2 regions of the Pseudoclavibacter sp. RFBJ3 genome follow, and region 1 is predicted to be linked to the other one. Evidence: riboswitches for the same ligand, from Rfam matches in the RefSeq annotation. Region 1 holds a riboswitch; the other holds the start of a gene.
What was found. Region 1 has a riboswitch for thiamine pyrophosphate ahead of C5E07_RS06535 (ECF transporter S component). Riboswitches for the same ligand answer to the same signal wherever they lie in the genome.

Region 1 (15,369 bases):
CGTGCGACAGACATGGTGGGTATAGCTCAGCTGGTAGAGCGCCTGGTTGTGGTCTAGGAGGCCGCGGGTTCAAGCCCCGTTACTCACCCCATGTTGGAAGGCCCCGATTTCCCTGCACTTGCAAGTGCTGGAGAACTCGGGGCCTTCGTCGTCGGGCCGGGTCTGTGCGAGGACAGTCCGGCCGCATCCACGCGAGAGGCGCAGGTTCCCAGTGCCGGGAATCTGCGCCTCCCGCGTGCTTCTAGCGAGGCGCGGGGGCCTCGAGTTTCGGTGAGTCCGGGAGAGGCGACTCGGGACGAGGCGGCTCAAGGGGAAGCGATTCAGCGACGGGTGACTCCGGGATGCGCGACTCCGGTTCCAGCACGAGCGCTGCGGCTGGCATGCGGCTCGCCCAGAGAACCCCGAAGAGCACGATCGCGCCTCCGACGAGCTCGAGCGGGCCGGGCCGCTCCCCCAGCACGAGCCACGCTGTCGAGATGCCGACCACGGGGACGAGCATCGAGAACGGTGCGACGACACCCGCCGGGTGGCGCTTCATGAGCCACACCCAGATTCCGGATCCGAGAACCGTGCCGAGCACGATCGTGTAGACGAGCCCAACCCACGCGGGAACCGCCGCGGCGGTCCACGCCGTCGCGAGCGACGCCCAGATCTGTTCCGGCCCCTCCACGAGCAGCGAGACGGCGAGCATGGGGATGGGCGGCACCACGGCCATCCACATCGTCAGGTGCAGGGGCTTCGGCGGTTCGGCGAGTCGGCTCGAGATGTTGCCGATGGCCCAGCCGAACGCGCCGATCACCACGAGCACAAACGGCCACCAGCTTCCGGCGCCGCCCCGGGCGACACCGACCAGCAGCAGGCCGCCGACCGCGACCGCGATGCCGATGACACGACGCGTCGTGAGCTTCTCGCGGAGGAAGATCGCGCCGAGCAGCACGGTGAACGGCGCCGACATCTGCAGCACGAGCGACGCGAGCCCCGTGGGGAAGCCAGCCGCCATACCGAGGTAGAGCCCGACGAACTGCAGGGTGCCGAAGCCGAGCCCGTACCCGACGAGCCACCGCAGCTTCACGTTCGGGCGCGGGATGAACAGGATCGTCGGGATAGCGAGCAACCCGAAGCGCAGGGCGATGAGGAAGAACGGCGGGAACTGCTCGAGCGAGGCGTGGATGGCGAGGAAGTTCACGCCCCAGAGGACTGCGACGAGGCAGGCGAGGGCGACATGGCGAGGAGGCACGGGATCAGTGTGCGGCGCGCTCACCCTGAAGCACCAGTGATGATCCGTGACCGATAACTGTAGGCTCCCTACATGGAATTCCGCCACCTCGAGCTGCTCCGCGAGCTGTCGCTGCGGGGCACACTCGCGGCGGTGGCCGAGGCCACGCACCGCACCCCCTCCGCCCTCTCGCAGCAGCTGAGGACCGCAGAGCGGGAGCTCGGCGCGAGCCTCGTCGAGCCGTTCTCCCGAGGGCTGCGCCTCACCGCGGCCGGGAGGATCCTCGCCGACGGCGCCGACGACGTGGGCAGGGCGCTCGCCGAAGTGCAGGCGAAGCTCGAGGCGAGCCTCGGCGAGCCGAGCGGCACCGTCTCGATCGGCGCGCTCCCGAGCGCCAGCGAAGCGCTTGTCCCCGGCCTCCTCCGCCGCACGGCCGGGTCGGCGATCCAGCTCGACCTCGACGACTTCGACCTCGCCGAGTCCGAGTACGCAGCGCGAACCCTCGACGCCGACATCGTTATCGGGCACAGCCTCACGGGAGACGTCCCGCGCGGGGCAGAGCACCTGCACACGCGAGTCCTCGCCCGGGAGCCGATCGACGTCGCCCTGCCGTCCGAGCATCCGCTGGCGCACCTCGACCACCTCGTCCCTGGCGATCTGCTCGGCACCACCTGGGTGGGTGTGCCCGTCGGCTACCCGTTCGACAGCATCCTGATCGCCGTCGAGAACGCCACGAGCACCAACCTCGATCGAGTGCAGCGGCTCCGCGACAACCGGCTCGTGGAAGCGCTCGTCGCAACCGGCACGGGGCTCGCGCTGCTGCCGCGCTTCACGACTCGCCCGCGCCCAGGGGTGGTGCTGCGCCCGCTCGACGGCGTGCGGTCCGTGCGCAGCATCGTCGCCATCGCACGTCCAGACCGTCAGGCGCGCTTCGCCGTGCGAACCGTCCTCGACCACCTCACCGCCGCGGGCGCCGACCTGGAGGCGGAGTTCGCGGAGGTCGACCCACCGCGTCCCTGACCAGCTCTAGCGATCTGACCACGAGTGCATGCTGGATGCGGCGACAGGGGTGGCTTTCATCACGCAAGTTGGACAGCAGATCGGGCCACGAGCGGTCAGCCGGCGCGCTTCGCGGACTCCACGAAGGCGCGGATCCGGGCGTGGTCCTTGACGCCCGGGCTCGACTCGACCCCGCTCGACACGTCGACACCCCAGGGCTCTGCCTCGCCGATCGCCTCGGCCACATTCCCCGGGTGCAGGCCGCCTGCCAGCAGCCAGTGCCCCTCGGGGCGACGCCGGACGAGCTCCGAGAGGTCCCAGCGCTCGCCAGACCCCGGCTTCGGCGCATCCAGCAGCAGGAGTTCCTCACCGAACGCCCCGACGCGCAGCTCAGGGTCGTCGGCGAGCGAGGTGGCTCGCCAGATCCGCGGGAAGATCGCGCCGGCAGTTCGAACCTCATCGCCCGAGTAGGAGCCGTGCAACTGCAGCACGTTCGCGCCGACCGCTCCCGCGATCTCGGCGGCATGCGTGGCCGACATGTCGTGCACGACCAGCACCCGATCGACGCCCGCCGCAACGGAACCGAAGATCTTCGCGGCCTCCTCCGCAGAACGCCTGCGCGGGCTCGTGCGGCTCATGACGATGCCGACCGCGTCGGCTCCGCTCTCGACGGCAACCGCCGCCGACTCGACAGAATCCAGGCCACACACTTTGACGTACACGCGAGCATCCTAGGACGTGGATGCAGGAGAGGTCGCCTCGCTCCCCCGTGAGGTGTCAGCGCTGCGGAGCGCCCGCGGGAGCCGCAACCAGGTCGCGCCGCCGCTTGGGCGCGATGAACTCGAGCAGGGAGAAGACCGCGAGCGCGACGAGGGCACCGGCGCCGGCTGCCCCCAGGGCGACGAGCAGGAAGCTCGACACCACTGAGAGGACGACGGAGGCTGACAGGTTCACGATGCTCAGAGCGACGAGGAGCAGGAGAATGGCGGCGGCCAGCACTCCCCAGCGCGTGCGGTTGAGCAGGTGCGGCCGCACCGATCGGACGATGCGCAGCACGATTCCGACGCCGAGGACCATGCCCCAGAAGGCGAACTGCGCGACCGTCTCATGGGTCAGGGCCTCCCCGAAGACGTCGATCATGGCCCCATTCTCGCGGGCCGCGTCGCACCACGCCAGCGAGCGGACGCTCTGGCGCGTCGAGCAGCTCAGTCGCGCACTGCGGCCAGTCGGAACCGCCGCTGCGTGACGACGATCGGCCGCGCTGCGTCGAGGCGACGCAGCGTGCTGATGTTGGCGTCGACCTCGAAGCCTGGGACATCCCACGGCACCAGGGCCATGTACTCGACCAGCGCACGAGCATCCGCGAACGTCATCCGCCCAGTCCACTCGTCGGCGAGCTCGATGCGGAGCCCGGCGGCTGCCACCTCGCTGCTCGCGTTCGCCAGCGTCACGTCGTCGTGCAGCGGGTCCCCGCCGAACCACTCTCGGAGCTCGTGCGCTTCCCGTCCGTCGACCTGCTGGGTCAGGAACCGGCCGCCCGGCGCGAGCACACGGGCGACTTCCCCGGCGTCGAAGGACTCGTGGCGGCACACGACGAGGTCCAGCGACGCATCTTCGAACGGCAGGGAGTCACCCGCCTCGGAGTCGTAGCGGTGCACGTCCACACCGAACGGCGCCAGGTTCCGCCTCGCGATCTCGACATTCGGCTCCCACCCCTCGGTTGCCGCGATGGCCAGGGACTCGGCGGCGGCACCGAGGTCGCCGATGAGCTCGATGAGCCGCTCGCCGCCTCCCGTGCCGAGGTCGGCGATGCGCGTGGCAGTCGCCATCGCGGCACGGCACTCGGCAGTGAAGTCCCAGTGGGGTTCGTCGGCGGTCATGCGCCCGTCCAGGGCGGAGAAGTCCCAGCCGACCATGGCGGCGGCGTGCGCAGCTCGCCACTCCTGCGGGCGGGAGCATTCGTCATCGGACACAGGGGCACCCTAGCGAGGCGCGCGGGTATCGAGCCGGGAGGCCCTCTCGAGGACACCTCGTAGGCTCGCGTCATGACCGCTTTCGAACTCGCATCCGCCCGGCCCGTCTCGGAAGGCGAGCTCGAGCTCGTCGAAGCCGCCCGGTCGACGATCGATGCGACGACGGATGCTGGGCCGGATGAGGACGGCATCCACACGGTAGGGGCTGCCGTGCGCGCGGCGGACGGCCGGGTGCACGTCGGCGTGAACCTGCACCATTTCACGGGCGGGCCCTGCGCCGAGCTGGTGGCGCTCGGCTCGGCCCGCGCCGCTGGTGCCCTCGAGCTGACGCACATCGTCGCCGTCGCGAACCACGGCCGCGGGGTGATGAGCCCCTGCGGGCGTGACCGCCAGGTGCTCGCCGACCACTACCCCGACATTCGGGTGATCCTGCCCGGCCCCGACGGCCTGATCAGCGTGGTCGCACGCGAGCTCCTCCCCGTCGCCTACGACCACGCCTCGGCGCAGGTCTAGCCGCCGGTCCCTGTCCAGCCACCCTGCGACACAATGAGCGGATGGAGATGTCGCGGGAGAACTTCGAGGCCCTGGTCGTCGACGAGCTCGATGAGCTGCCGGACGAGATGGTCGACGGCCTCGACAACGTGATCTTCGTCGTCGAGGACCGGCCAGAGGACGGCTCGCTCGACCTGCTCGGCGTCTACGAGGGGTTCGCGCTCACGGATCGCGGCCAGTACGGTTTCGGCGAGCTGCCCGACCGCATCGTGCTGTTCCGCGAGCCGCTCCTGTCGATCTGCGACGACGAGGAGACCCTCCGCGACGAGGTGCACACGACGCTCGTGCACGAGATCGCGCACTTCTACGGCATCGACGACGCGCAGCTCCACGAGCTCGGCTGGGCGTAGAGCCTCCCGATTCGCGCGTCCCCGGTACGCTTCCCGGATGCAGCAGACGCCACCAGCCCGCGGGCCCCTCCGGCCAGGACGCCTCCTCTGGGGAATCGTCCTCGTCCTGGCGGCACCAGCCTTCGCACTGTGGATGGCCGTGACCGGTCTGCTCTCGGCGCTTGCTGCCGCGAGCATCACGGTCGACGCCGTCGGGCCCATCCCACCGCTCGTCGAGGCCGGGCAGACGCTGCTCTCCGCGTTCGCGTTCTGGGCGATGTTCGTCTCGGCAGGTGCTGGCCTCGTCGTGCTGATCCTGCTCGGGGTGCGGAGCATCCAGGCGGCTCGTCGCACAGCAGGCGCGGCCGGTCCGACGTTCGGCTCCGTGCTCTGGGGGTGGGCATTCGCGATCCCACTCGCGACGGGAGTCGGCGCGCTCGCCGGTCTCCTGCTGCGGCCGGTCGCCGACAGCATCGGCACCGGCCTCTCCCTCGACGCCGGTCCCGGCACCAGCATCGACTACGACGACGCCGTCTACGGCCTCATCGTCGGCGGCACCTGGCTGCTCGCGGCGCTGGTGGGGCTGGTCATCGCCGTGATCTTCACCGTGCGCTACGTGCGCGCTCGCCGCCGGCAGAGCTCAGACCAGACGGGCACCGGCCCGCGTTGACGGCACTGCTCCCGCCGCGAAACCCCGTCACGCGCCGGGCACGGCCTCGATGATGACGTCGGCGAGCAGGAACGGCGCATTGCGTCGCCAGTGCTCGCGCTCTTGAGCCGCCCACATCTCCCAGAACTCCTCGAAGACGCCGACGTCTGCAGGACGCGAGAGCGCCCGCGGCTTCCGGTGGGCCTCGTCGAGCTCTATCCACACGCTCGTCGTCGCGAGGGGCGCGCTCTCGTGCGACAGCGAACCGCAGCCCTCGACGATGAGCGGCGCGGAGCCGTCGAGCTCGCGCCACGGACCGGGCGCATCCGCCGCCCAGTCCCAGCTCTCATAGCCGGGGCGGTGCGGGAGCCCCGGCTGCTCGGGATGGAGCATGTCGCGGTGCACCGCCTGCGAGGCGGCAGCGAGGCCACCCCAGCCCGGGTAGGCGTCGTCGAGGGACACCAGCTGCGCGCTCTCGAAGCCGCGCGCCCGGAACTCCGCCAGCAGCTCCCCCGCGAGCGTCGTCTTGCCCGAGCCCGACCCGCCGTCGATGATCACGACCGGGCGCGAGCCGCGGGCATCCGCGAGCACGCGGTCCAGCAGCGCCGCGACCCCGCTCACGCGCTGCCCACGAGCCGGTACGACCCCGCCGCGACGGCCACTCCGATAGCCGCGCCGGCGATGACCACTGCCGCAAGCACGAGAACGAGGTCCCGCCAGCCGAGATGTGAGGGGCGAGCCCACGTCCGCGTGATTTCCTCGGCGCCGAAGCCGCGAGCCTCCATGACGGTCGCCAGTGTCCCAGCCCGTCGCAGCGCGAGAGCGAGCAGCGCGAACGCCATCGTCATGAACCGTCGGATGGCACCCGAGTCGCCGAGACCGCGAGCGCGGCGCGCCTGGCTCATCGCCGTCCAGTCGTCGCGGAACACGGCGAAGAGGCGGATGCCCGCGAGCGCCGACACCACGAACCTCGCCGGGAGGTGCGCGACCTGCGCCAGACCGTCGGCGAGGCGGGTCGGGTCGATGCGGCTCAACGCGACGAGCGTCGGCACGCCGATCGCGAGCACGCGCACGCCGACGGCGATCGCGAGCTGGATGGAGTTGTCGGTGATGTTCGCGTAGAGGAACTGCCCGTAGCTCGCCCCGCCGGGCTTGGCGTACAGCAGCATGCTCGTGGCGGAGACGGGGGCGGCGATGAGGAGGATCCAGCTCGATCGCAGGACCTCCATGGGGCGCACTCCGGCGACGCCGAAGGCGAGGAGCGAGAACGTCAGCGCGACGGCCGCCGAGACGACATCGAGCGTCGTCAGCAGGGGAATCGAGTACATCACCGCCGCCAGGAACGGCGTGACCGGGTTCACGCGGTCGAGGAACCGTCCGCCGACGGGGAGCACTTCGAGCGGCACGCCGTCGGCATCGACCTGGGGCGATGTGGCCGACCGTGCCGGGCGGGAATCCGCCGAGGCGACGCCCGCGCCGCTGCCGATCATGCTGGCACCTTCTCGTTCTTGCGGTCGTGGGCTTCGATGCGGATGCGCTGGTCGCCGAGCACACGCACGAGCTGCTCGTCGTGAGTCACGGAGACCAGCGAGTGCCCCTCGGAGACGAGGCGAGACATGATCGTGACGAGCTCCGTCCAGGTCCTGCGGTCCTGCCCGAAGGTGGGCTCGTCGAAGATGAGCACCCGAGGCGCCGTCGCGAGCACCGTCGCGACGGACAGCCGACGCTGCTCGCCGCCGGAGAGCGTGAAGGGGTGCGCTTCCGCGAGGTGCGAGAGGCGCAGCGCCGCGAGCAGCTCGTCGACGCGTTCGCTCGTCTCGCGTCTGCCGCGCCCCACCGCATCCGGTCCCACCTCGAGCTCGCGCCGCACCGTGCCCGCGACGAACTGGTGCTCGGGCTGCTGGAAGACCGTGCCGATCCTCGTCAGCAGCTGACGGGAACGCCAGGCAGACGGATGCGGGCCGACCGGGCCCGCCACGCGGAACCTGCCGAGCGCCCAACCACCCCGTCGACGGTCAGCGTCTTCGCCAGCTTCACGCAGGGCACTGCTCGCACGCACGTCGCCCGCGACTGGCTTGAGCAGGCCAGCAAGCGTCAGCGCCAGCGTCGTCTTGCCCGCGCCGTTGGGCCCGAGCACCACCGTCGACTCCCCCGCCCGCAGCGTCGCGCCGAACTGCGTGTGCAGCGGATGGTCGGCACGCCCGAACCCGAGGCCGTCGGCGACGAGCAGGTCCTCCCCCGGGGCGCGCTCGCCCCGGGGAACCGAGGGTTCGTGGCCGCCTATCCACACACCCGCCGCGAGGAGCGACTCCCGCTGCTCCTCCAGGATCACGTCAGGGGCACCGTCTGCGAGCAGGTGCTGCTCAGTGCCGAGTACGACGACCCGGTCGACGCTCGAACGCCACACATCCACCCGATGCTCGATGACGATGAGCGTCGCGCCGGTGACCTCCGCGGCACGCACAACCGCCTCGCGAACCTCCTCGACACCAGCCGGGTCGAGGTTCGCGGTCGGCTCGTCGAGCAGGATGAGGTTCGGCCGCATCGCGAGCACGCCCGCGATCGCGAGGCGCTGGCGCTCACCGCCGGACAGCTGCGCGGTCGAGCGGTCGAGCGGCATCCGCAGCCCGACGGCGTCGAGCGCCTCGCGCACCCGAACCCAGGTCTCGGCGCGCGGCACACCGAGGTTCTCGCAGCCGAACGCGACGTCGTCGCCGATTCGGGCGAGCACCGTGTTCGCCTGCGGATCCTGCAGGACCAGCCCCACCGCGCCGCGCGCATCCGTCGGATGCCTGCCGTCGACCAGCAGCGAGCCGAGCTCCTGGCCATCGTCCTCGTGGTCGCCGAGCACCCCGGCAAGAGCCGCCAGGAGCGTGGACTTGCCCGCCCCCGACGGCCCGAGCAGCAGCACGGCCTCTCCGGGCTCGATCGTCAGGTCGAGCTGGCTGACCGCCAGCTTCGCCCGGTCGGCGTGGCGCCAGCCCCACCCCCTCGCCTCGACTCTCGCGCCCACGAGCGCTAGCCGATTCGCTTCGCGCTTCTGCCCGCCGCGAAGCGGTTCAGCGCGCCAGTGGCGGCGAGTGCTCGCGTGAGCAGCCAGCCGACGACTCCGGCCAGCACCGCACCGGAGACCACGACCGCGACGAGGTAGATCGTCAGGAATTCAGGGCCCTTCTCGATGTTCGCGCTGAGGAACAGCTCGAGCACCCACGCGGCGACGGCAGCACCAGCGCCCGCGAGCATCGCGACGCTCAGACCGAAGCGCTTGTAGAGGAAGAGCGCGAAGATGAGCTCGGCGCCGAGGCCCTGCGCGATCCCCGAGTAGACGGTCTCGATCGACCACTGGCTGCCGAGCAGCATGGAGACGCACGCCGCGAGCACCTCGACGAAGAGCGCAGCCCCCGGCTTGCGGATGATGAGCCCGCCCAGCACGCCGCCGAGCAGCCAGATGCCGACCGCGATGCCACCGAAGCCCGGCGTCAACGCGTCCATCGTCGTGAACCACAGGTAGCCGACGCTGTTCCAGAAGATGAAGATGAGGCCCGTCGCGACACCGAGAACGGCCGCCGTGACGATGTCGATGACACGCCAGCGGAAGCGGCTCTTCGGCGCCTTCGCCTGAGCCGGGACCTGCGCTGCCGCAGTCGGAGATGGAGTCGAGGAAGTTGTCATGCTGTGTGCCCTTTCGAGTGAAAGTGCACGGGCGCAGAGCCGTGGGCGACCCTGCTCGGAGATGTGCCTCCCTGCGCTGGCATTACCCAGATCAGGTTTGACGGTCGAAGGCTTGAGCCTTCCTCTCAGCCCGGACTACCGGACTCCCGTGAACACCCCGAGTATAGGCCGTACCGCGGCCCGAGCTACTTCTTGAGCGCCTTGATGAGCCGCGGGAGGGCGTGCCCGACCGTCCACACCAGCGGAATCGACACGACGAGCAGCGTGATGATGTTCGGGCGGAAGCTCGTGCCGAACTCGTCATCCACGTACGCGCCGACCGGCACGGCCATCCCGCCGCCACCGCCGCCCGACGAGTTCTCCTGACCCTCCTCAGTGCTCTCGCCACCCCCATAGCCGTACGAGACGAGAGCGACCGGAAGGATCGTGGACTTGCCGAGTTCCACCTTCTCGCCGTAGGCGAGAGTGACGCCGAGCTTCTTGACCGAGTCCGTGAGGTTCTGTGTGAGGTTCGTCATGCGGCCAGCGTAGGTCGTCGACATGCCTGTCAACCAGGAGAAGTCCTGTGTGCTCGCGGGCGAGAGCGCTCCCACCCTTTGGTAGCTTTAGTGCCTGCATCCACACGCGATGTTCTTCGATGAAGCAATAGGAGCGTGCATGAAAACGTGGCCCGGAAATGCCTACCCCCTCGGAGCGACGTTCGATGGAAGTGGCACCAACTTCGCGATCTTCAGCGAGGCCGCCCACAAGGTCGAGCTGTGCCTCTTCGATGACGACGGCAACGAGGAGCGGGTGAGGCTCTACGAGCAGGATGCGCACGTCTGGCATGCCTACCTCCCTCACGTGCAGCCCGGCCAGCAGTACGGCTACCGGATGCACGGCGACTACGACCCCGTGAACGGAAGCCGCTGCAACCCGGCGAAGCTCCTCCTCGACCCGTACGCGAAGGCGACGACGGGCGAGATCGACTGGGACCAGTCGCTCTTCAGCTACAACTTCGGCGATCCCGACTCGTTCAACGACCTCGACTCAGCGCCCCACATGATGAAGGGCGTTGTCATCAACCCCTACTTCGACTGGGCTGGCGACCGGAAGCCGGGCATCCCCTACAACGAGTCCCTCATCTACGAGGCGCACGTCAAGGGGCTCACCGAGCTGCACCCGGATGTGCCCGAGGAGATCCGCGGCACGTACGCCGGCATCGCGCACCCCGCGATCGTCGAGCACCTCAAGCGCCTCGGCGTCACCGCCATCGAGCTCATGCCCGTGCACCAGTTCGTGCAGGACAGCACCCTCATCGAGAAGGGGCTCCGCAACTACTGGGGGTACAACACCATCTCGTTCCTCGCCCCGCACGCCGACTACGCCTCCCAGGGCACGGCAGGCCAGCAGGTGCAGGAGTTCAAGTCGATGGTGCGCACGCTGCACGCCAACAACATCGAGGTCATCCTCGACGTCGTCTACAACCACACGGCAGAAGGCAACCACCTCGGCCCGACCCTCAGCTTCCGCGGCATCGACAACGCCGCCTACTACCGGCTCGAGGAAGACGACAAGCGGTACTACACCGACTACACGGGCACCGGCAACTCGCTCAACATGCGCCACCCGCACTCGCTGCAGCTCATCATGGACTCGCTGCGCTACTGGGTCACCGAGATGCACGTCGACGGCTTCCGCTTCGACCTCGCCTCCACCCTCGCCCGCGAGCTGCACGACGTCGACAAGCTGTCCACCTTCTTCGACCTCGTGCAGCAGGACCCGGTGGTCTCGCAGGTGAAGCTCATCGCCGAGCCGTGGGACGTCGGCCCCGGCGGCTACCAGGTCGGCAACTTCCCACCGCAGTGGACGGAGTGGAACGGCAAGTACCGCGACACCGTGCGCGACTTCTGGCGAGGCGAGCCGTCAACGCTCGGCGAGTTCGCGAGCCGCATCACCGGATCCGCCGACCTCTACGAGCACTCCGGACGCCGCCCCTTCGCCTCCATCAACTTCGTCACGGCCCACGACGGCTTCACGCTGAGAGACCTCGTCTCCTACAACGAGAAGCACAACGACGCCAACGGCGAGAACGGGAACGACGGCGAGAGCCACAACCGCTCCTACAACCTCGGCGTCGAAGGCCCGACCGATGACCCCGAGATCAACGCCATGCGCGCCCGGCAGCAGCGGAACATCATCGCGACGATGCTGCTCAGCCAGGGCGTGCCCATGCTCCTCCACGGCGACGAGCTGGGGCGCACCCAGAACGGCAACAACAACACGTACGCGCAGGACAGCGAGATCAGCTGGGTGCACTGGGAGAACGCCGACGAGCCGCTCGTCGAGTTCACGCGGGCCGTCGCGCAGCTGCGCGCCGACCACCCGACGTTCCGTCGACGCCGCTTCTTCAACGGCCGCGTCGAGGAGCGCGCCGAGGGATCCGCGCTGCCCGACATCGTGTGGCTCTCGACCGACGGCACGCAGATGGCATCCGAAGACTGGAACGCGGAGTTCGTGAAGTCGATGGGCATGTTCCTCAACGGCAACGCCATCGCCGGACGCGACGAGCGGGGCGAGGAGATCACCGATGTGAGCTTCATGGTCTACTTCAACGCCAGCGAGACAGTCGTCGAGGCGACCATCCCGAGCGTCGAGATCACCTCCCACTGGGACATCGTCATTGACACCTCCGGCATGCACACCGACCTCGAGGCCGTCGAGCCGGGAGCAACCATCCCGCTCGAGCCGCGCTCGCTCGTCGTCCTGCGCGAAGCGGAGCTCAACGAGAAGCCAGACCATTCGGTCGCCGCTTCCGTCGCCGCGATGACAACCCCCATCCCCATCATCACGCGGCCGCCCCTCGGCAGCTGACCCAGCCAGAGCCACCTCAGAAGCACCTCGCGCCACGGAGACCATGATGCGCATCCCATCCAGCACGTACCGATTCCAACTGACGTCGGAGTTCGACCTCGACGCCGCGACCGAGCAGCTGCCCTACCTGGAGCGGCTCGGCGTGGGATGGGTGTACCTCTCGCCCATCCTCCAGGCGACCCCAGGCAGCACGCACGGCTACGACGTCGTCGACCCCTCGAGGGTCGACGACGAACGTGGCGGGCGCGAGGGGCTCGAGCGGTTCTCCGCGAAGGCCCGCGAGCTGGGCCTCGGCGTGCTCGTCGACATCGTCCCGAACCACATGGGAGTCGGCACGCCACGCGACAACCCGTGGTGGTGGGATGTGCTCGAGCACGGCCAGCAGGCCGCGCACGCCGAGTCCTTCGACATCGACTGGGAGGCGGGCGGCGGCAAGCTCCTCATCCCAACGGTCGGCGACGACGACATGCCCAGGGAGCGGGGCGACGCGATCGCCAACGTGACCGTCGACACCGAGGCCGGCGTGCTGCGCTACCACTCCACCGAGTACCCGCTCGCGGAAGGCTCGGCACCCGAAGGCGCATCGGTGCGGGAAGTGCTCGACAACCAGCACTACCAGCTCATCCACTGGCGCCAAGGCGACAGCCGCCTCAACTACCGCCGCTTCTTCACGATCACCTCGCTCGCGGGCATCCGCGTCGAAGACGAGCACGTGTTCGAGGAAGCTCACGCGGAGATCCTCGACTGGATGCGTCACCGCCTCGTCGACGGGCTCCGGATCGACCACCCGGACGGACTCCGTGACCCGGGCGGCTACCTGCGCCACCTCGCCGACCGAACGCGCGGAGCGTATGTGCTCGTCGAGAAGATCCTCGAGGGCGACGAGGCGCTGCCCGCCGACTGGCGCACGGCAGGGACGACCGGCTACGACGCGCTCGGCCAGATCGACCGGGTGCTCGTCGACGCCGACGCCGAGGAGCCGCTCGACGAGCTCGCGGCGGGAGCAGACGGCGACCCGGTCGACTGGGAGCAGCTCATCCACGAGGCGAAGCGCGCCGTTGCCGACGTGTCACTGAACGCCGAGATCCGCCGCATCGCGCGAGAACTGCGCGCGACGGGCCTCGAGGACGACCTCATCGAGGACTCCGTCGCCGAGATCGCCGCCCACTTCAGCGTGTACCGCAGCTACCTTCCGACGGGCGCGAACCACCTCGCCGATGCGGCCAGGGCCGCCACCGAGCAGCGACCAGATCTCGCGGCGTCGATCGCCCGCGTCCTGCCGTTCCTCGAGGCGCCAGAAGCCGAGGCCGCGCTGCGTCTGCAGCAGACCACCGGCATGATCATGGCGAAGGCCGTCGAAGACCGCTCGTTCTACCGCTACGCACGCCTCACCTCCCTCAACGAGGTCGGCGGCGACCCGAACGTCTTCTCCATCACCCCGGAGCGGTTCCACGAGCTCCAGACGGCACGCGCCCGTGACTGGCCAGACGCCATGACCACGCTGTCGACCCACGACACGAAGCGCGGCGAGGACACGCGCGCACGCATCACCGCCCTCAGCGAGGTCCCCGAGTTCTGGGCGGAGAGCGTCGCCGAGCTCCAGAACGTGGCCCCCATCGATGACAACGCGTTCGCGCAGCTCACCTGGCAGGCCATCGTCGGCGCGTGGCCCGCATCCCGCGAGCGCCTCACCGACTACCTCGAGAAGGCCGCGCGCGAGGCCGACCTGCACACGAGCTGGACCAACCCGGACGAGACGTTCGAGGGGCAGCTGCACGCGGCCGTCGACGCCGTCTTCGACAACCCCGTCGCGTCGAACGTCGTCCAGAACGTCGTCGCCGAGACGCAGGAGGCGGGCTGGTCGAACTCGCTGACCGCGAAGATCGTGCAGCTCACGATGCCGGGCATCCCCGACGTCTACCAGGGCACGGAGCTGTGGACGCGCACCCTCGTCGACCCAGACAACCGGCAGAGTGTCGACTACTCGTCGCGCACTGCGGCGCTCGACGCGATCCTGCACGGGGCGGTCCCCGCGATCGACGACTCCGGTGCCGCGAAGCTGCTCGTGACCGCGGCCTGCCTGCGCCTGCGCCGCAGCCGACCGGAGCTCTTCACCGAGTACGAGGGCATCACCGCCGACGGGCCGGCGGCAGAGCACGCACTCGCGTTCTCGCGGGGCGGTGCCATCACGATCGGCACGCGCCTCCCCATCGGCCTCGAGCAGGGCGGCGGATGGATCGGCACGACCATCCCCCTCCCCGAGGGCGAGTGGATCGACCAGCTCACCGCAGCCGTCTTCACGGGCGGCAAGGACGTCCCGCTCGCCGCGCTCCTGCAGCAGTACCCCGTGGCGCTGCTCGCCAGGTCCTAGCCGGCACCCGCATCCACACCACCTCGCTTCCCACCAAGGAGTTTTCCCCGTGCGCGATTCCCGCTTCGATGTCTGGGCACCACACGCCGAGACGCTGACCCTGCACCTCGACGGCACCGAGCTGCCGATGCGGCGCACCGACGGCGACTGGTGGGTACCGGACACGGCGCTCGAGCTCGACGAGGACACCCACGACTACGGCTACCTCGTCGACGGCGACACGACCCCCATCCCGGACCCCCGCTCGCGGTGGCAGCCGGACGGCGTGCACGGCCTCTCGCGCACCTTCGACGCCGACCGGCACCCGTGGGTGGACGGCGACTGGACCGGCCGCCCGCTCGCGGGGTCCGTCATCATCGAGGTGCACATCGGCACCTTCACCCCCGAGGGCACGCTCGACTCGGCGATCGACCGCCTGGACCACCTGCAGGAACTCGGGGTCGACTTCGTCGAGGTCATGCCCGTCAACGCGTTCAGCGGCACCCACGGCTGGGGCTACGACGGCGTCGACTGGTTCGCCGTCCATGAGGGCTACGGCGGACCCGCCGCCTACCAGCGCTTCGTCGAGGCCTGCCACGAGCGTGGCATCGGCGTCATCCAGGACGTCGTCTACAACCACCTCGGCCCCTCCGGCAACTACCTGGGCAAGTTCGGGCCCTACCTCTCCGATCACCACGCCACGGCGTGGGGCGACACCGTCAACCTGGACGGGGAGAACTCCGACGAGGTTCGCGCGTTCATCCGTGCCAACGTGG
Region 2 (15,369 bases), on a different contig from region 1:
GGCTGCCGACTCCCAGCACGCGGGTGCCACATCGACCACACCCATGAGTGGCAGCACGGCGGTGCAACCTGCACGAACAACTTGGAGCACCTCTGCGTGTTCCACCACGTCATGAGGCACGCAACGCCGTGGTCGGTTCTGCAGCTCGAAGGCGGAGTCCTCCAGTGGACGACACCAAGCGGAAAAGTCCTGACAGACAGACCCGACAGGCAAGGCGTTCGCTTCGTGCCGTCGGCGGATGCCGGAAGCACCCGCCCGCCGAAGGCAACGAGTGAGGCGGATGCAAGGTCAAGGTCAGCGCCTGCGCCTGGGACAGAGACAGAGACAGAGACAGAGACAGACGCAGGATCAGGCACAGGCACAGGCACAGGACCGGACGTCGAGCGGGACAGCAGCGCCCGGCGAGAACGCGACGCGGGCACCGACCCTCCGCCGTTCTGAGGCCTCGCCGAGCGAGACCTCCTCACTCCCCGAGCTAGACCTCTTCGATACCGACGCCGCGGAGCAGAAGCCTCTGCTCTCCAACCCCTGCGCGCTCTGAGAGGACGACCCGCGAGAGCACCTGCTGCAGGCGAACAACGTACAGAGGAGCGCCGGCCGCATGTCCATCAGACGCGCGTGCCTCGGTCGTGCGCCCGCCCGTCGTGCGCTTGTCGGTCAACTGGCCGTGCGTCATGCGGAGCGTGATGCTCATGATCTGCCCTTTCGTTCGGCACCGGTTGCATAGGTCGTCGCGTCAGCGTAGGAATCCCTGGTCCGGGTGAACAGCAACCTGCGCAAGATGGGCACACGAGACGACACCGCGCTTCGCGGGGCGAAACACGACGTCACCTGGGGGCCGAACGAAGAGCGAGACGCCCGGAGGCGGAGCACCATGTGCGCATGACAAACGCGCTCACCGTCCGCCACCTCGACATCACCTCTGCCGAGGTGTCGGAAGTGCTCGACATCCTCGACGCGGAGTACCGAACCAGGTACCGGGAGTTCTACACAGACGACATCACCGCGTACCCCGTCACCGACTTCACGCCTCCCGACGGCGCCTTCATCGGCATCCTCGAGAGTGACCTCCTCGTCGCCGCCGGCGCCATCCGCCGATACGACTCCACCACCGCAGAGGTCAAGCGCATGTGGACACGCGACACGCACCGCCGCCGCGGATTCGCCCAGCGGGTCCTGCGAGAACTCGACGCAGCAGCCGGAGACCTCGGCTATACCCGCATCTTCCTCACCACCGGCTCTCGGCAGCCCGAAGCAGTCGCCCTCTACCGAGCGTCGGGCTTCGAAGGCGGCGAGCGACGCATCCCGGAATTCGACCTCCCCGTCTTCGCGTTCGAGAAGCCCGTCGGCCGCACCACCCTCGTCGAGCACCCCTCCCACAGCTGAGCGATATCCTCGGCGGGTGCCAGCAACTCCCCCGAACCAGCAGCCACCGCGACGCAGACGCAGCCGGCTGCGACGCGCGCTGATCTGGACCTTCTCGATCATCGCCGCGGTCTTCGTCGTCGCCATCGCAGCATTCCTGATCTGGGCGAACGTCGGGGTCATGGCAGCCGAACCGGAACCCCTCGCATCGGTCACGAACAACCCAGCCATCTCGGTCACCGAGGTCGACGGCTCCCTCGTGCTGAGCCCGAGCGAGGAGCCAAGCGACACCGGACTCGTGTTCATCCCCGGAGCCAAGGTCGAGCCGTCGGCCTACGCCGCGAAGCTCTCGAGCCTGGTCACCGACGACAACATGACCGTCGTCATCCCGCAGCCGCTCCTCAACCTCGCGTTCTTCGACACCCGCACCCTCGACGACTACACGACCGCCGCCCCCGAGGTCACCACCTGGTCCGTCGGCGGGCACTCCCTCGGCGGAGTCCGCGCCTGCCAGCTCGCAGAGTCGCCGAACGTCGCCGGCCTGCTGCTGTTCGGCAGCTACTGCGCCAACGACCTCGCCGACGACGAATCGCTCGACGTGCTCAGCATCACAGGAAGCGCCGATGGGCTCAGCACCCCGCAGAAGGCAGCGGACGCACGCGGCCTGCTCCCCGCCGACGCCGAGACCCTGGAGATCGAAGGCGCGAACCACGCGATGTTCGGCAACTACGGCCCGCAGTCCGGCGACGGAACCGCGACGATCCCCGACGAGGACGGGCGCCAACAGATCGCCGCGGCGACCTCAGCCTGGGCGGCAGAGCTCCAGCCCTAGGCGGAAGGCACGGCGTCAGGCGAAGCGAGTATCCGCCGCACGGTCGGCTGCACGTCGACGGACGCGTCGGGGAGGTCCTCCTCTAGCAGGGAGAGCCGGTGCAGGACGACCCCGTCGATGAACGCGAACAGCGCAGATGCACGGGCCTCGGCATCGTCGACGCCGAGACCTGCGATGGCACCCGCCGCCCAGCCCCGCAGGCGATCGCGGCCCACCCGGATCGCCTCGGCGACCACCGCGTTGTGGGTTCCCTCGAGGACCAGGGCGTACCTGGCGAGCGTCTGCGTGCGGCCGACGCCCGTCATGTCGTCCACCCCAGCGCAGATCGCCGCGCAGAATCGCTCCACGCTCGGCTCGCCCCACTCGTAGCTCAGCAGCCACTCGGCGTAGTCGCTGCGCTCCAAGCGACCGATGACGCCCTCGATGAGCGCCTGACGGGTCCTGAAGTGATTCGACGTCGACCCCCTCGGGAGCCCCGCCTCGGCGTCGACCCGCGCGTGCGTGAGCGCACGCATCCCGCCAGATGCGAGGAGCTCGAGGGCGGCGGTCAGCGAACGATCACGCGTGGAGGGCACCCCCGAACTCTAGACGCAGAGATCTCGACACAGAAACTACGGGCGTAGTGCATCCACTACGAATGTAGTCATCGACCGGTATGGTCAGAATGCTGTGATTGTCTGACGCGATGACCTCAACCGCCATCAGCACGCAGATCCAGCTCGCCTCCCGCCCGGAGGGGTGGCCCAAGGAAACGGACTTCCGCACGGTCACGGTCGAGTACGCCGAGCTGCAGCCAGGTCAGGTGCGCGTCGAGAACCTCTTCCTCTCGGTCGATCCGTACATGCGCGGCCGCATGACCGACGCGCCGAGCTACGTCGCCCCCTACGCCCTGGGCGAGACGCTCACCGGCGGCGCGGTCGGCGTCGTGGTCGAGTCGGCCAGTGACGAGGTCCCGGTCGGGGCGCACGTGCTCCACGCATTCGGGTGGCGCGACATCGCCCAGGAGGACGCGGCGTCGTTCCGCGTCGTCGCCGAGATTCCCGGCGTCCCGCTGTCGCTCTACCTCTCGATGCTCGGCATGACCGGCCTCACCGCCTACGTCGGCCTCACCGCGATCGCGGGCCTCAAGGAGGGCGAGACGGTCTTCGTATCGGGTGCGGCGGGTGCCGTCGGCACCGCGGTCGGACAGATCGCCCGCAAGCTCGGCGCCGGCCGCATCATCGGCTCAGCGGGCTCCGACGAGAAGGTGGCCCTCCTCACGGAGAAGTACGGCTTCGACGCCGCCTTCAACTACAAGGAACGGCCCGTGCGGGAGCAGCTCGCGGAGGCGGCGCCAGACGGTATCGACGTGTACTTCGACAACGTGGGAGGCGACCACCTCGAGGCGGCCCTCGACGTCTTCAACCGGGGCGGCCGAGCGGCGCTGTGCGGTGCCATCTCGAGCTACAACGAGCGCGAGAAGCCAGCGGGTCCGGACAACATGGCCAACCTCATCAAGCAAGCCCTGCGGTTGGAGGGCTTCACCGTCGGAGGCTACGGCCACCTCGCCGGGGAGTTCCAGCCGCGGATGGTCGAGTGGCTGCGGGCGGGCGAGATCGCCTACGACGAGACGGTCGTCGACGGCCTGGACAGCACCGTGCAGGCGTTCCTCGACATGATGCGCGGCGCCAACACGGGCAAGATGATCGTGGATCTCAGCGGCGAAGCGCGCGCTCGTGCCGTGTATGCATGACGAGCCCCGGCACGAACAGAACGAGAATGACGGGAAGCATCGCGAAGAGCCCGATGACGTGCCACAGCTGACCGGCGGCGACGACGGCCAGGAGGGCCCCGCCCATGCGCAGCCAGCTCGCGAGCTTCGGCGTCCCCGGCGGGTCCTTGAAGATCGGCAGCCTGCGCCCGGCACCCGCCCGTCCGACAAGGAAGTGCGCCCAGGTCGTGAGCGCGAGGCTGAGCCCGAGCAGCACGGCACCGAGGATGAACATCACGCTGCCACTGTAATCCAGCTTCACGTTACGGCCCACGACGGCGACCCCGACACGGCCCACCACGCTCCCGGAGAATCGAGGCACGATGGATGCGGACGGCCCACCCGGGGCTGCCGGCGGCAAGGAGCACACCACGTGAGCGAAGCAGCAGACCCGACCAGCGCACCCCGAGCAACAGGGGCGACCCGCGGAATCCGGGTGGGCGCATCTCCCACGACTCCCAGCAGCACCTACCTCGATCTCGTGGCCGCAGAGACCGCCATCGCCGCGGCCGCCGCGCCGCCCATCACCTCACCGCACGACGGAGCCTCCATCGAGGACACGTCGGCCATCCGCGCGGCCGCTGATTCCCTGCAGCCTGAGCTGGTCGAGCTCTCCCACCGCATCTTCGAATACGCCGAGGAGGGCTTCGAGGAGACGCAGAGCGTCGCCGACATCGCCGAACTGCTCGCAGAGCACGGCATCACGGCACAGCTGGGAGCCTTCGGGCTCGACACGGCGCTCGTCGCGGAGCTCGTCGTCGGCGAAGCGAAACCAGATTCGACGGAGGCGCCGACGGTCGCGATCCTCGCCGAGTACGACGCCCTGCCCGGCGTCGGGCACGGCTGCGGGCACAACATCATCGCCGCCTCCGCTGTCGGCGCCTTCCTCTCGCTCGTCGAGGCGAGCCGCCGCCACGAACTCCCCGCGGGCCGGATCGTGCTCTACGGCACGCCCGCGGAAGAGGGCGGCAACGGGAAGGAGATCATGGCGAGGGCCGGCGCATTCGACGACGTCGACGCAGCCATCATGATCCACCCGTTCGGCTACGACGTCACCGACCAGCCATTCATCGGGCGACGCATCCTGCGTGTGCGCTACTACGGCGTCCCGGCACACGCCTCAGCCTCGCCGTTCCAGGGCCGGAACGCGCTCGACGCCGCCAACCTCAACTACCAGGCCACGGGCCTCATCCGGCAGCACCTCTACCCCGGCGACCGCATCCACGGCGTCATCCTCGACGGCGGGCAGCGCCCCAACGTCGTGCCGGAGTTCGCGGAGCTCGAGTACTACGTCCGCTCGAACGCGGCGGAGACCTTGAAGGAGCTGAGCCTGCGCCTCGAGGACATCGCCAACGGCATCGCCCTCGCGACCGGCACGGGCGTCGAGGTCGAGTGGGACCCGCAGCCGTTCACGATGCCGCTGCGCTACAACACGCCCCTCTCCGAGCGGTGGGCGGTACACCAGGAGGCGCGGGGCCGACGCGTCCTCACGAAGGCGTCCGTGCCATCGCACCTCGCCGCCTCCACCGATTTCGGCAACGTGAGCGTTCGCGTGCCGGGCATCCACCCCGTCATCGCCATCAGCCCACCGGATGTGAGCCTGCACACACGTGAGTTCGCTCAGTACGCGACCAGCGACGCCGCGAGCACGGCCATCGCCGATGCGAGCACCGGCCTCGCACTCGTGGCCGCCGATTTCCTCGCCGACTCCAACCTCCGTGCCGCCGCACGCGCCGACTTCGACGCGGCCGGCGGCGCACTCGATGTCGAAGGGTTCTTCTCATGAGCGCATCCCCCTCCCCCCAGCCCGCAGCTGCTGGCCCTGTCGTCTACGCCCTGCACGAGAACCCCGAATGGTGGCCGCCGTTCCAGGCCGCCTTCCACGCGGCCGGTGTCCCGGTCGTCGAGTGGCGGCTCGTCGAGGGCGTGCTCGACATCGACGCGCTCCCGCCAGAGGGCATCTTCTGGTCCCGCATCAGCGCCTCCTCGCACACCCGAGACCACGCACTCTCGAAGGACTACGCACGCTCGGTGCTCAACTGGGTGGAGGCTGCCGGCCGGCGCACCGTCAACGGCCGGCGGGCCATCGAGCTCGAGGTCAGCAAGGTCGACCAGCTGACGCTGCTGCGCCGCGCCGGCATCGACACGCCCCGCACGGTCGCCGTCATCGGCAAGCAGGGACTGCGGGACGCGGCGAGGGAGTTCCCGACACCCTTCATCACGAAGCACAACCAGGGCGGCAAGGGCCTCGGCGTGCGCCGCTTCGACGCGTTCGCCGACTTCGAGAACTACCTCGACTCCCCCGAGTTCGAGGAGCCGCTCGACGGCATCACCCTCCTGCAGGAGTACCTGCGACCGGCAGGCGGGTTCATCACCCGCGTCGAGATCGTCGGCGGCGAGCACATCTACTCGATCGCGGCAGACACCATCCACGGCGGGTTCCAGCTCTGCCCGGCGGATGCCTGCGCGATCGACCCAGACACTGGGCGCCCGGTCGTGCCCCCAGGTGCTGAGCTCGCGCCAGAGCCAGGCACCTCGATCTTCTCGCTCCGACAGGGCGGGCACGACGAGCTCGTCGAGCGCCTCATCGCGTTCACGAAGGAGATCGGCCTCGAGATCGCCGGCATCGAGTTCATCGAGACCGAAGACGGCCGTCAGGTGGTGTACGACATCAACACGAACACCAACTACAACGCCGACGTCGAGCGCGTCGCCGAAGGATCCGGGCCGGGCGCGATCGCCGCCCTCCTCGGACGCATCCTCCGCGAGACCTACCCGAACTCGTAGTCGAACGCAGCGTCGCGCACGCAGCCGGACAGCGAAGAGGTGGGCGTCGGAGTTCAACTCCGACGCCCACCTCTTCTCCTCGGGCGGGTTCCGGGTCAGTGCGCGAAGGCCGAAGGTGCGCGCGTTCCTCGCTCGGGCACGGGGATGCCGAGGTTCTCCCGCAGCGTCGTCCCCGTGTACTCCTCGCGAAGCGAGCCGCGCTCCTGGAGGATCGGCACGACGTGGTCCACGAACTCGTCGATGCCGCCCGGCGTGAGATGCGAGCCGATGACCAGCCCGTCCGAGCCCTCGTTCTGCACGAAGTCGTCGATCTCCTCGGCGACCTGGGACGCCGTTCCGACGTACCGCACACCGCCGAGCTCGTGGCGCGCGAACTCGCGGATGCTCCAGCCGTTCTCCGCCGCCTTCTCGCGCCACCTGCGCACGGTCGCGAGGCGGTCGCCATAGGTGAAGGCGCGGCCCTCGATGATCGGCGCGCTCTCCCCATCCGGGTCGAAGTCGGGCAGCGGACCATCGAAGTCGATCTCCGAGAAGTCCCGGTTCCAGACCTGCTCGAGGCGCACCTGGATGGTGCGCGGGCTCAGCTGCTGTTCCGTCACCCAGCGCGCCTTCTCCTGCGCCTCCTCGCGGGTGTCGCCGAGCACGAAGCTCGACTGCGGGAGGATCTTGAGGTCGTCCCGGTTACGGCCGAAGCCCTCGACCCGACCCTTGATGTCGGCGTAGAAGTCTCGTGCCTCCTCGAGGCGCGAGTATGGGGAGAAGATGACGTCGGCGTTGGCGGCCGCGAAGTCGCGGCCCTGCGGCGAGATGCCTGCCTGCACGATGATCGGCCTGCCCTGCGGACTGCGGGGAACCGTGAAGCGACCGCTGATATCGAACTGACTCGTCGAGACGTCGAAGCGCCCCTCGTCGGCGGAGTCCAGGAACTGGCCAGACTCCTTGTCCGCGACGATCGCATCCGCCGACCAGGAATCCCACAGCTCCCTGACCGTGTTGACCGTCTGCTCTGCCCGCTCGTAGCGTTCGGCGTGCGGAAGGAAGCCGCCGCGTCGGAAGTTGGCACCGGTGAACGCGTCGAACGATGTGACCACGTTCCAGCCGGCACGCCCGCCCGACAGATGATCGAGGCTGGCGAACTGGCGCGCGAGCTCGAACGGCTCGTTGAAGGTGGCGTTGATCGTGCCCACGAGCCCGATGTGCTCGGTGACCGCGGCGATGGCGGCAAGCACGGGAATGGTATCGGGGCGCCCCGCGATGTCGTGGTCGAAGATCTCGCCGCGCCGCGAGCGCAGCGCGAGCCCCTCCGCGAGGAAGAAGTAGTCGAACTTCCCGGCCTCGGCCTTCTGGGCGGCGTGCTTGAACGTCGAGAACTCGATCTGGCTCCCGGCATCCGGGTGCTCCCAGAGGGTGTGCTCGTTGACTCCGCCGACGTAGGCGGCGAGGATGATCTGCTTCTTGGTCACGATGATCTCCTGATCGAGTCGGGCCTAGACGGCGGCGTAGCGGTTCGGGACGGTGGTCGGCAGGCCGAGGAGGCCCCGCAGGGAACGCGCTTCGTAGCGCTCCCGGAAGAGCCCCTTCTGCTGGAGGAGGGGAACGACGTCGGCGACGATGCGGGAAAGATCGTCCGTCACGACCCCGGGGTGCAGGTGGAAGCCGTCGTAGCCGAGCGCCGAGAGCGTCTCGAAGTGCTCGACGAGCTCGGAGGCCGAACCGGCGAACACCGCGGGCGGCTGCTCCAGCGTGCGACCCTTCGCGTCGAGGCGAGCGAGACGAGCAGCCCCGGTCTCCTCGGGCCCGTCGAGGAATACCGCCACGTCGACGTAGACGGAGAGCGGCTCGCCGGCACGGCCCACGTTCTGCTCGGCGGCCCGCACCTCCGACAGGACGCTCACGGCCGAGGCGACATCCGACGGGGTGACGAAGAGCAGATCGGAGCTCGCGGCGGCGAACTCGTACGGCACCTGGGCGTGCGCGAGGGAGGCGACCACGGGCTGCCCCTGCGGCGGCCGCGGCGTGATCGACGGACCACGCACGCTGAACCATCTGCCCTCGAACTCGACGCGGTGCACCTTCGCGGCGTCGAGGAAGCGGTCTGTGGAGGCGTCGCGGATCTCCGCGTCGTCCTCCCAGCTGTCCCAGAGCCTGCGCACGACCTCCACGAAGTCGTTGGCCTCGGCGAAGAGGTCGCCGATGTCCGCAGTCGAAGCACGCTCGAGGGTCTCCAGGAACTCCGCCGGGTCGCGGCGCCCGAAGTGCGTGTGGTCCGACCCGATCGAGAGTCGAGCCTGCCAGCCGGCGCGGCCCTCGCTCGTGTAGTCGAGCGTCGCGACAGCCTTGGAGACGTGGAAGGGCTCGGTGTGCGTGGTCGTGACCGTCGGGATGAGGCCGATGCTGTGGGTCACGGGGGCTACCCGCGAGGCGATGAGCAGCGCATCCAGTCGTCCCCGGACCTCGTCGGTGCGATCGTCGTCGTGCAGCCGCTCGGACGATTGCAGCGCCAGCGAGTCCTCGATGGTCGCGAAGTCGAGGAGCCCCTGCTCGGCGAGCTGGACGAGCCCCACCCAGTAGTCGGGCGTGAAGAGCTCGTCCGGACGGGCGCTGGGCTCCCGCCAGGCGGCCGGGTGGATGCCGGCGCCATCGAGTGCGACGCCGAGGTGGATTCGGTGTGGGTTCGTCATGATCTGACGCTAGGTGGCGCCTCGCGGCGAGGCCACGGCACCTGACGCGCCCCGTTACGCGTCGCAACGTGGCGACATGTTCGTGGAGGCTCCTCGCACCGACGTCGAGCATCATCGGGGCATGGCTATCAAGGGCGTACTTGCGCAGATCACCGTGTCCGACCTGGCTCAGGCTACGGAATATTACGGCAGGCTCTTCGGGCGCGGCCCCGACGAGAATCCGATGCCGGGTCTTCTGGAGTGGCACTTCACAAGCGAGGCCGGCCTGCAGCTCTGGGCCGACTCGAGCCGCTCGGGCAGATCCACGGTGGTGTTCACCGAGGACGACCTCGCCGGTGTCGCCGAACGGCTCGACGCGGCCAGGATCGAGCACGGTGGAATCGAAGACGCCACTCACTTCCAGATCCTCCAGGTGCTCGACCCGGAAGGCAATCACGTGGTCTTCACGAGCGCAGGAAGCTAGGCGCGGACGGCGCCGGGGCTACAGTGTGGCCGTGCACGGGAGCCCGATGAGTCGGGCTGAGAGGGAGTACTCGAACTCCGACCGTTGAACCTGATCTGGGTAATGCCAGCGAAGGGAGTCAACTCACCCGTGCCGTCACGCTCCGACGGAAGGCACGCACATGGAAAGCATCACCCAAGACCCGCTCGCATTCGGGGTGGGCGCACGAGTCACCGTCTCGGTCATGTCCGACCGCTACGTCGACGTGATCCTCGCCGCACTCGACGCCGCCGACTCTTCCGGCCTCGTGCTCGAGACGGGCGACGTGAGCACCTACGCGGGCGGCGACGAGCAGTCACTGCTGCGCTGGCTCACCGACCTCTCGCAGCACATCGCGGCGACGGGACTGCACGCCTCCATCCAGGTGCTGCTGTCTCGCGGCTGCCCCGGCGAGGCCGTCTGCGATCTGCCTGGAGGCGCCGGCCCCAGGCGAGTGGACGCGCCCCGCGGGCGGAGGTCTGGGAGCTTCGCGAGCGCGGAGTGGGCGCTCTACCCCCTCGAGGATGCGGGCTCGGCAGAGCGGACGCCCGACCACATGCGCGAGATCTACGCGGCCATCGAGACGGCGAAGGCGAGCGGCACGTTCGTGGCCTCCGAGCATTTCGTGACGAAGCTCAGCGGCGACCTCGGGCGCGTGCTCGAGACGGTCGCGGTCGCTTGGGCGGGGGTCGGGGCGCACGTGCAGCACGTGACGAGCCACCTCACGATCTCCCTGAACAGCCCCAGCCATGCGCGCGGCCAGGCAGACTCAGCCATCGACACAGCAGCCGAGGCTCGCGCATGAGCCTCAAGCTGCGGGACATCGTGCTCATGGTCGTGCTCGGCACGGTCTTCGGCTTCCTGTACTGGGCGCTCGTGCAGGCGTGGACTGCGCTCTCCATCGCGATGGGGCCAGCTGGCGACCTCGCCCAGCACTTCCTCTTCGGCGGCTGGCTGCTCGTCGCGCCCATCGCGATCGCCATCATCCGCCGGCCGTTCGTCGGCGTCATCGCGGAGGTGCTCGCCTCCGTCATCGAGGTCGTGTTCCTCGGCTCGGCCGTCGGCCCCCTGCTCTTCGTCGCCGCCGCCATCCAGGGCATCGGCAGCGAGCTGCCGTTCGCGCTCGGCCGGTACCGGAAGTACGGGTGGCTGCGGTATGCGATCTCCGGCGCGCTCGGCGCGGGCCTCGTGTTCTTCTACTCGGCGTTCCGCTCGGGCTGGTACGGCCAGGAGATCCTGTTCCTGCGCTTCGGCATCCAGCTCGCCTCTGGCATCATCCTCGGCGGCCTGCTCGCGAAGCTCATCGTCGATTCGCTCGTGCGCACCGGCGTGCTCGACAACTTCGCGATCGTGCAGGACTCGAAGCCGCTCGCCGTGCGCCGTGCGGCCTGACAGCTCGAGCGCCGACATCTCGAGCACCGATATCTCAAGCGCCGACATCGAGGCGGTCGGCTTCGAGGCGATCCACTCCTCTGGAGACGGGCTCGGGCCAGTGGATCTGCGCGTGGCGCCGGGCGAGCACGTGCTCGTCATCGGGCCGTCTGGGGCGGGCAAGTCGACGCTGCTGCAGGCGCTCAGCGGGGTCATCCCCCATACCGTCCCCGCCCAGGTCAGCGGGCGCATCCGCATCTGCGGGGTGGAGACGCAGGAGTCGGACGTGCCGCGCCTCTCCCGGCACCTCTCCGTCGTCGCGCAGAACCCGAGCTCATCGGTGTGCCTCCCCGACGTCGCCGACGAGATCGCGTTCCCGCTCGAGAACCACGCCTGGGCTCCCGAGGCGATGGGGCCCGCGGTGCACGCGGCTCTTGACCTCGTCGGCGCGGGGGTACTCGCCGACCGTCGCACGGCGACGCTCTCGGGCGGCGAGACCCAGCGCGTGGCCCTCGCCGCGGCCATCGTCACGCAGCCCCGTGTCCTGGTGCTCGACGAGCCGACATCGATGCTCGACCCTGCGGGAATCTCGTCGGTGCGCAAGGCGGTCGACGCGGCCTCGGCACGGGCCTCCACGATCGTGCTCGTCGAGCACCGGCTGGACGAGTACGCGGGCGCGCGCGGCATCGCAGGCCTCCCGGGACGAACGGTCGTGGTCGCGCGCGGTGGCGTCATCGCCCACGACGGCCCGACGGCGCGCGTGCTGGTCGAGCACGCAGCGGCCTTGCAGGAGGCCGGGTGCTGGCTGCCGCTCGACGCGGAGCTCGCCGCGCTCACCGGCCTCGAGGGCGGACTCGCGAACGACGAGGTCGCGGACCAGGTCGCCGCGCTCGGGGCGCGCGCGGAGGCCGGGACGGCCGCAGTGGCGCCCTCGGCACCGAGCCGCGAGGCGGAGACCCTCAGCGTCGACAGCCTCGACGTCGTCGCTGGCGGGGCGCCGAAGCGCACTCGCGCCAAGAACGCCTCGGAGGCGATCCTCCAAGGCGTGAGCTTCCAGCTCAGAGCGGGCGAGGTCGTGGCACTCCTCGGCCGCAACGGATGCGGGAAGTCGAGCCTGCTGCGAACGCTCGCGGGTCTCGCTCGGCCCCGCTCTGGCCAGGTGCATGGCCCCCGCCCCGGCCTCATCTTCCAGAACCCGGAGCACCAGTTCTCCCAGCCGACCGTGCGGCGCGAGATCGAGCACGGCCTCGGAGCGGATGACGCGGGGCGCATCGCCGAGCTGGTCACCCGCTTCGACCTCTCGGCGCACCTCGACCACAGCCCGTTCCGCCTCTCGGGCGGGCAGCAGCGGCGGGTGAGCATCGCCGCCATGCTCGCCCACGACCGGCCGTTCCTCCTCGCCGACGAGCCCAGCTTCGGCCTCGACCGCCGTTCGAGCATCGCCGCGATGCACGCCCTCGATCGCACCGCGCGCAGCGGCTGCGGCGTGCTCTTCTCCAGCCACGAGCTGCGCGCCGTCTGCACGTACGCCGACCGGGTGCTGGTCCTCGCCGAAGGCGGGCTCATCGCCGAGACGACGCCGTTCGAGCTCCTCGAGGACGAGGGCCTCCTCGCCGCAGCGGGCCTCGAGCGAACGCCGCTGCTGAGCTGGCTCCAGGCGCGGCGCTTCCCCGCCGAGCGGGCGCGCGCGATCCTGCGCGAGCTCGACGACGCCGCGACACGGGTCGCGGCATGAGCCCCGCGCTCGAGCGCCGCAACCCCGCCGTCAAGCTCGCGGTGCTGTTCGCCTGCTCGATCGCGACGCTGTTCATCCTGAACCCGCTGACCCTGGGCCTGCTGACCGTGCTCGCGATCATCGCCGTGCTGACGACGACGAGGCTCACCCCGGGAAGACTGCTCGCCTCATCCGTCCCCTTCGTCGCGTTCGGGGTCGGCCTGGTCATGGTCAACGCGCTCAGCCGTCCAGGGAGCGAGATCCTCGAAGGCCTGCCGGTTCGGGTGACCAGCGAGGGCCTCGCCATCGGGTTCGCCCTGGCGCTGCGCACGACGGTCATCGGCATGCTGTCGATCGCGTTCATCGCGAGCACTCCACCCCGTGACCTCATGACGAGCCTCACACAGCACGCCAGGCTCAGCCCCCGCTTCGCGTACGCCCTGCTCGCCGGATTCCGCCTCCTGCAGCTCCTGCCGAGCGAGTGGCAGAGCATCCGCGCCGCGCAGGCCGTCCGGGCGCCGCTCGGACGAGACGGCACGCCGCGCACCGGGATCACCGCGTTCGGCGCTGCCGCGTTCTCGCTGCTCGTCGTCTCGATCCGCTCCGGTGAGCGCATCGCCCAGGCCCTCGAGTCGCGAGGCCTCGGAGCGGGTCCCCGCACCGTCTGGCGCCCGGTCGCGCTCGATGCCCGCGACGCAGCACTCGCCATCGTCGTTCTCTGCGCGTTCGCACTCGCGGCCACGCTCGGCATCGCCGCGGGAACGGGGCTGTCGCTTGTCTGAGAACAGCACGCGTCGGCTCACGCTCGTCGGGATGGTCAACCCGCCGACCCAGCGCTACGCTGCCGCTTGGCGCCACCCGGACTCGAACGGCGACTGGCTGCGCGCCAGCTCGTACATCGAGATCGCGCGACTCCTCGAGGGCGGCGGCTTCGACCTCATGTTCCTGCCAGACGCGCTCGCGATCCCGGAAGACGCCCTCGGCGACGTCGCGACGACTCTCGCCAGCGGCGGCAAGGGGGCCGTGACGCTCGACCCCATCACCGTGCTGAGCGCCGTCATCGGGGCGACGCGGAGCATCGGACTCGGGGCGACCGTGTCGACCACGTTCCTGCCGCCGTACGCCATAGCGCGGACGCTCTCGAGCCTCGACCACCTCTCCGCGGGGCGCGTGGCCTGGAACATCGTGACCTCGACGACGGATGCCGAGGCGCGCAACCTCGGCCTCGACCGCATCCCACCGAAGGGGCAGCGCTACGACCGCGCCGACCGCGTCGTGGCGCAGGTGCTCGAGCTCATGGGCACGTGGGATCCGGCTGCGCTGGTGCAGGACGCCCGGAGCGGCGTGTTCGCCGACCCGAGCCTCGTCTCGCGCACTCCGGCGCCGCGAGAACGTGCGGCGGCACCCGGCCCGCTGAGCCTCCCGAGGAGCCCCCAGGGACATCCGGTGCTCATGCAGGCGGGGGCCTCGCCGCGCGGCATGCAGTTCGCCGCGAAGTGGGCGGAGCTGGTCTTCGTCGCGGCCGACGGCATCGACGGCAACCGGGCGGTGCGCAGGGAGCTTCGCGAGCGGGCCAGACTCGCGGGGCGTGATCCGGACGAGCTCCGCGTGTGCGCTGCGATCCAGCCGATCGCTGGATCGACGCGTATCGATGCAGTCGGCGTCCGCGACTCGCTCCTCGCGCACATCGACGAAGCCTCGGCCGTGCGCTCGCTTGCGCGGCTCATGCACGCTGACGCCGCGACACTGCGACTCGACGGGGACGCCGAAGGCTTCCTCGCCGCGCACCGGGGCGCGACGGGAAGCGATGGCTTCGAGGACATGCTCGCGGCCGTCTCCGCAAGGGAGGGCCTCACCGTCCGCGCCCTCGCCCTGCACCAGTCGCTCGACCAGCTCACGCCGTCCCCGCTCGGCAGCGGCGCCGACATCGCCGACGATCTGTGCGAGTGGCAGGATGCCGGGGCGGCTGACGGCTTCGTCGTGACCCCGGCCCTCCTGCCCGGCTCGCTCGAGGACTTCGTCGAGCACGTGGTTCCCGAGCTGCGCAGGCGCGGCCGCCTCAGCGAACCTGCCGCAGCGCCCTCGGCGCCGACGCTGCGTTCGCGCCTGGCCGCCAAGGACGCCCCGAGAGCTCAGTCACCCCCGAGAACTCAGCCCTGAGCGCCCCAGGTGGCCGACTGACCCGCGGCGGCCCGCTGCTGCGGCACACCCCACGGGTTCGCGTCCTGCAGCGGCTCCGGGAGCGCCTCCTGCGGCGCACCCTGGTAGGCGACACCGCGCAGGAAGCGGGAGATGGATGCGGTGCCGACCGACGTGGAGGTGTCGTTCGACGTCGCCGGGTACGGCCCGCCGTGCTGCATGGCGGGCGTGACGGCAACGCCGGTCGGC

Region 2: linked by a shared signal. The riboswitch ahead of C5E07_RS11175 (YkoF family thiamine/hydroxymethylpyrimidine-binding protein) and the one ahead of C5E07_RS06535 (ECF transporter S component) in region 1 are both predicted to bind thiamine pyrophosphate.

Annotation. Positions count from the first base shown of each region.
Region 1 covers NZ_PSXZ01000005.1:68,640-84,008, reverse strand. The annotation lists tRNA gene C5E07_RS06595 (tRNA-His) at 16-91, shown strand; gene C5E07_RS06590 (EamA family transporter) at 242-1,237, opposite strand; gene C5E07_RS06585 (LysR family transcriptional regulator) at 1,310-2,236, shown strand; gene C5E07_RS06580 (phosphoribosylanthranilate isomerase) at 2,332-2,937, opposite strand; gene C5E07_RS06575 (hypothetical protein) at 2,993-3,355, opposite strand; gene C5E07_RS06570 (class I SAM-dependent methyltransferase) at 3,421-4,188, opposite strand; gene C5E07_RS06565 (cytidine deaminase) at 4,261-4,701, shown strand; gene C5E07_RS06560 (metallopeptidase family protein) at 4,743-5,090, shown strand; gene C5E07_RS06555 (hypothetical protein) at 5,128-5,739, shown strand; gene C5E07_RS06550 (cobalt ABC transporter) at 5,767-6,339, opposite strand; gene C5E07_RS06545 (energy-coupling factor transporter transmembrane protein EcfT) at 6,336-7,208, opposite strand; gene C5E07_RS06540 (ABC transporter ATP-binding protein) at 7,205-8,731, opposite strand; gene C5E07_RS06535 (ECF transporter S component) at 8,737-9,390, opposite strand; TPP riboswitch at 9,442-9,551, opposite strand; gene C5E07_RS06530 (hypothetical protein) at 9,576-9,908, opposite strand; gene glgX (glycogen debranching protein GlgX) at 10,048-12,243, shown strand; gene treY (malto-oligosyltrehalose synthase) at 12,287-14,614, shown strand; gene treZ (malto-oligosyltrehalose trehalohydrolase) at 14,664-15,369, shown strand, end outside.
Region 2 covers NZ_PSXZ01000009.1:376,594-391,962, forward strand. The annotation lists gene C5E07_RS11120 (HNH endonuclease signature motif containing protein) at 1-441, shown strand, start outside; gene C5E07_RS11125 (hypothetical protein) at 476-694, opposite strand; gene C5E07_RS11130 (GNAT family N-acetyltransferase) at 883-1,386, shown strand; gene C5E07_RS11135 (alpha/beta hydrolase) at 1,403-2,197, shown strand; gene C5E07_RS11140 (TetR/AcrR family transcriptional regulator) at 2,194-2,772, opposite strand; gene C5E07_RS11145 (NADP-dependent oxidoreductase) at 2,883-3,929, shown strand; gene C5E07_RS19790 (hypothetical protein) at 3,892-4,185, opposite strand; gene C5E07_RS11150 (M20 family metallopeptidase) at 4,321-5,733, shown strand; gene C5E07_RS11155 (RimK family alpha-L-glutamate ligase) at 5,730-6,734, shown strand; gene C5E07_RS11160 (NtaA/DmoA family FMN-dependent monooxygenase) at 6,830-8,197, opposite strand; gene C5E07_RS11165 (LLM class flavin-dependent oxidoreductase) at 8,222-9,415, opposite strand; gene C5E07_RS11170 (VOC family protein) at 9,537-9,878, shown strand; TPP riboswitch at 9,904-10,013, shown strand; gene C5E07_RS11175 (YkoF family thiamine/hydroxymethylpyrimidine-binding protein) at 10,039-10,701, shown strand; gene C5E07_RS11180 (ECF transporter S component) at 10,698-11,288, shown strand; gene C5E07_RS11185 (ABC transporter ATP-binding protein) at 11,278-13,002, shown strand; gene C5E07_RS11190 (energy-coupling factor transporter transmembrane protein EcfT) at 12,999-13,763, shown strand; gene C5E07_RS11195 (NtaA/DmoA family FMN-dependent monooxygenase) at 13,756-15,141, shown strand; gene C5E07_RS11200 (aldehyde dehydrogenase family protein) at 15,132-15,369, opposite strand, start outside.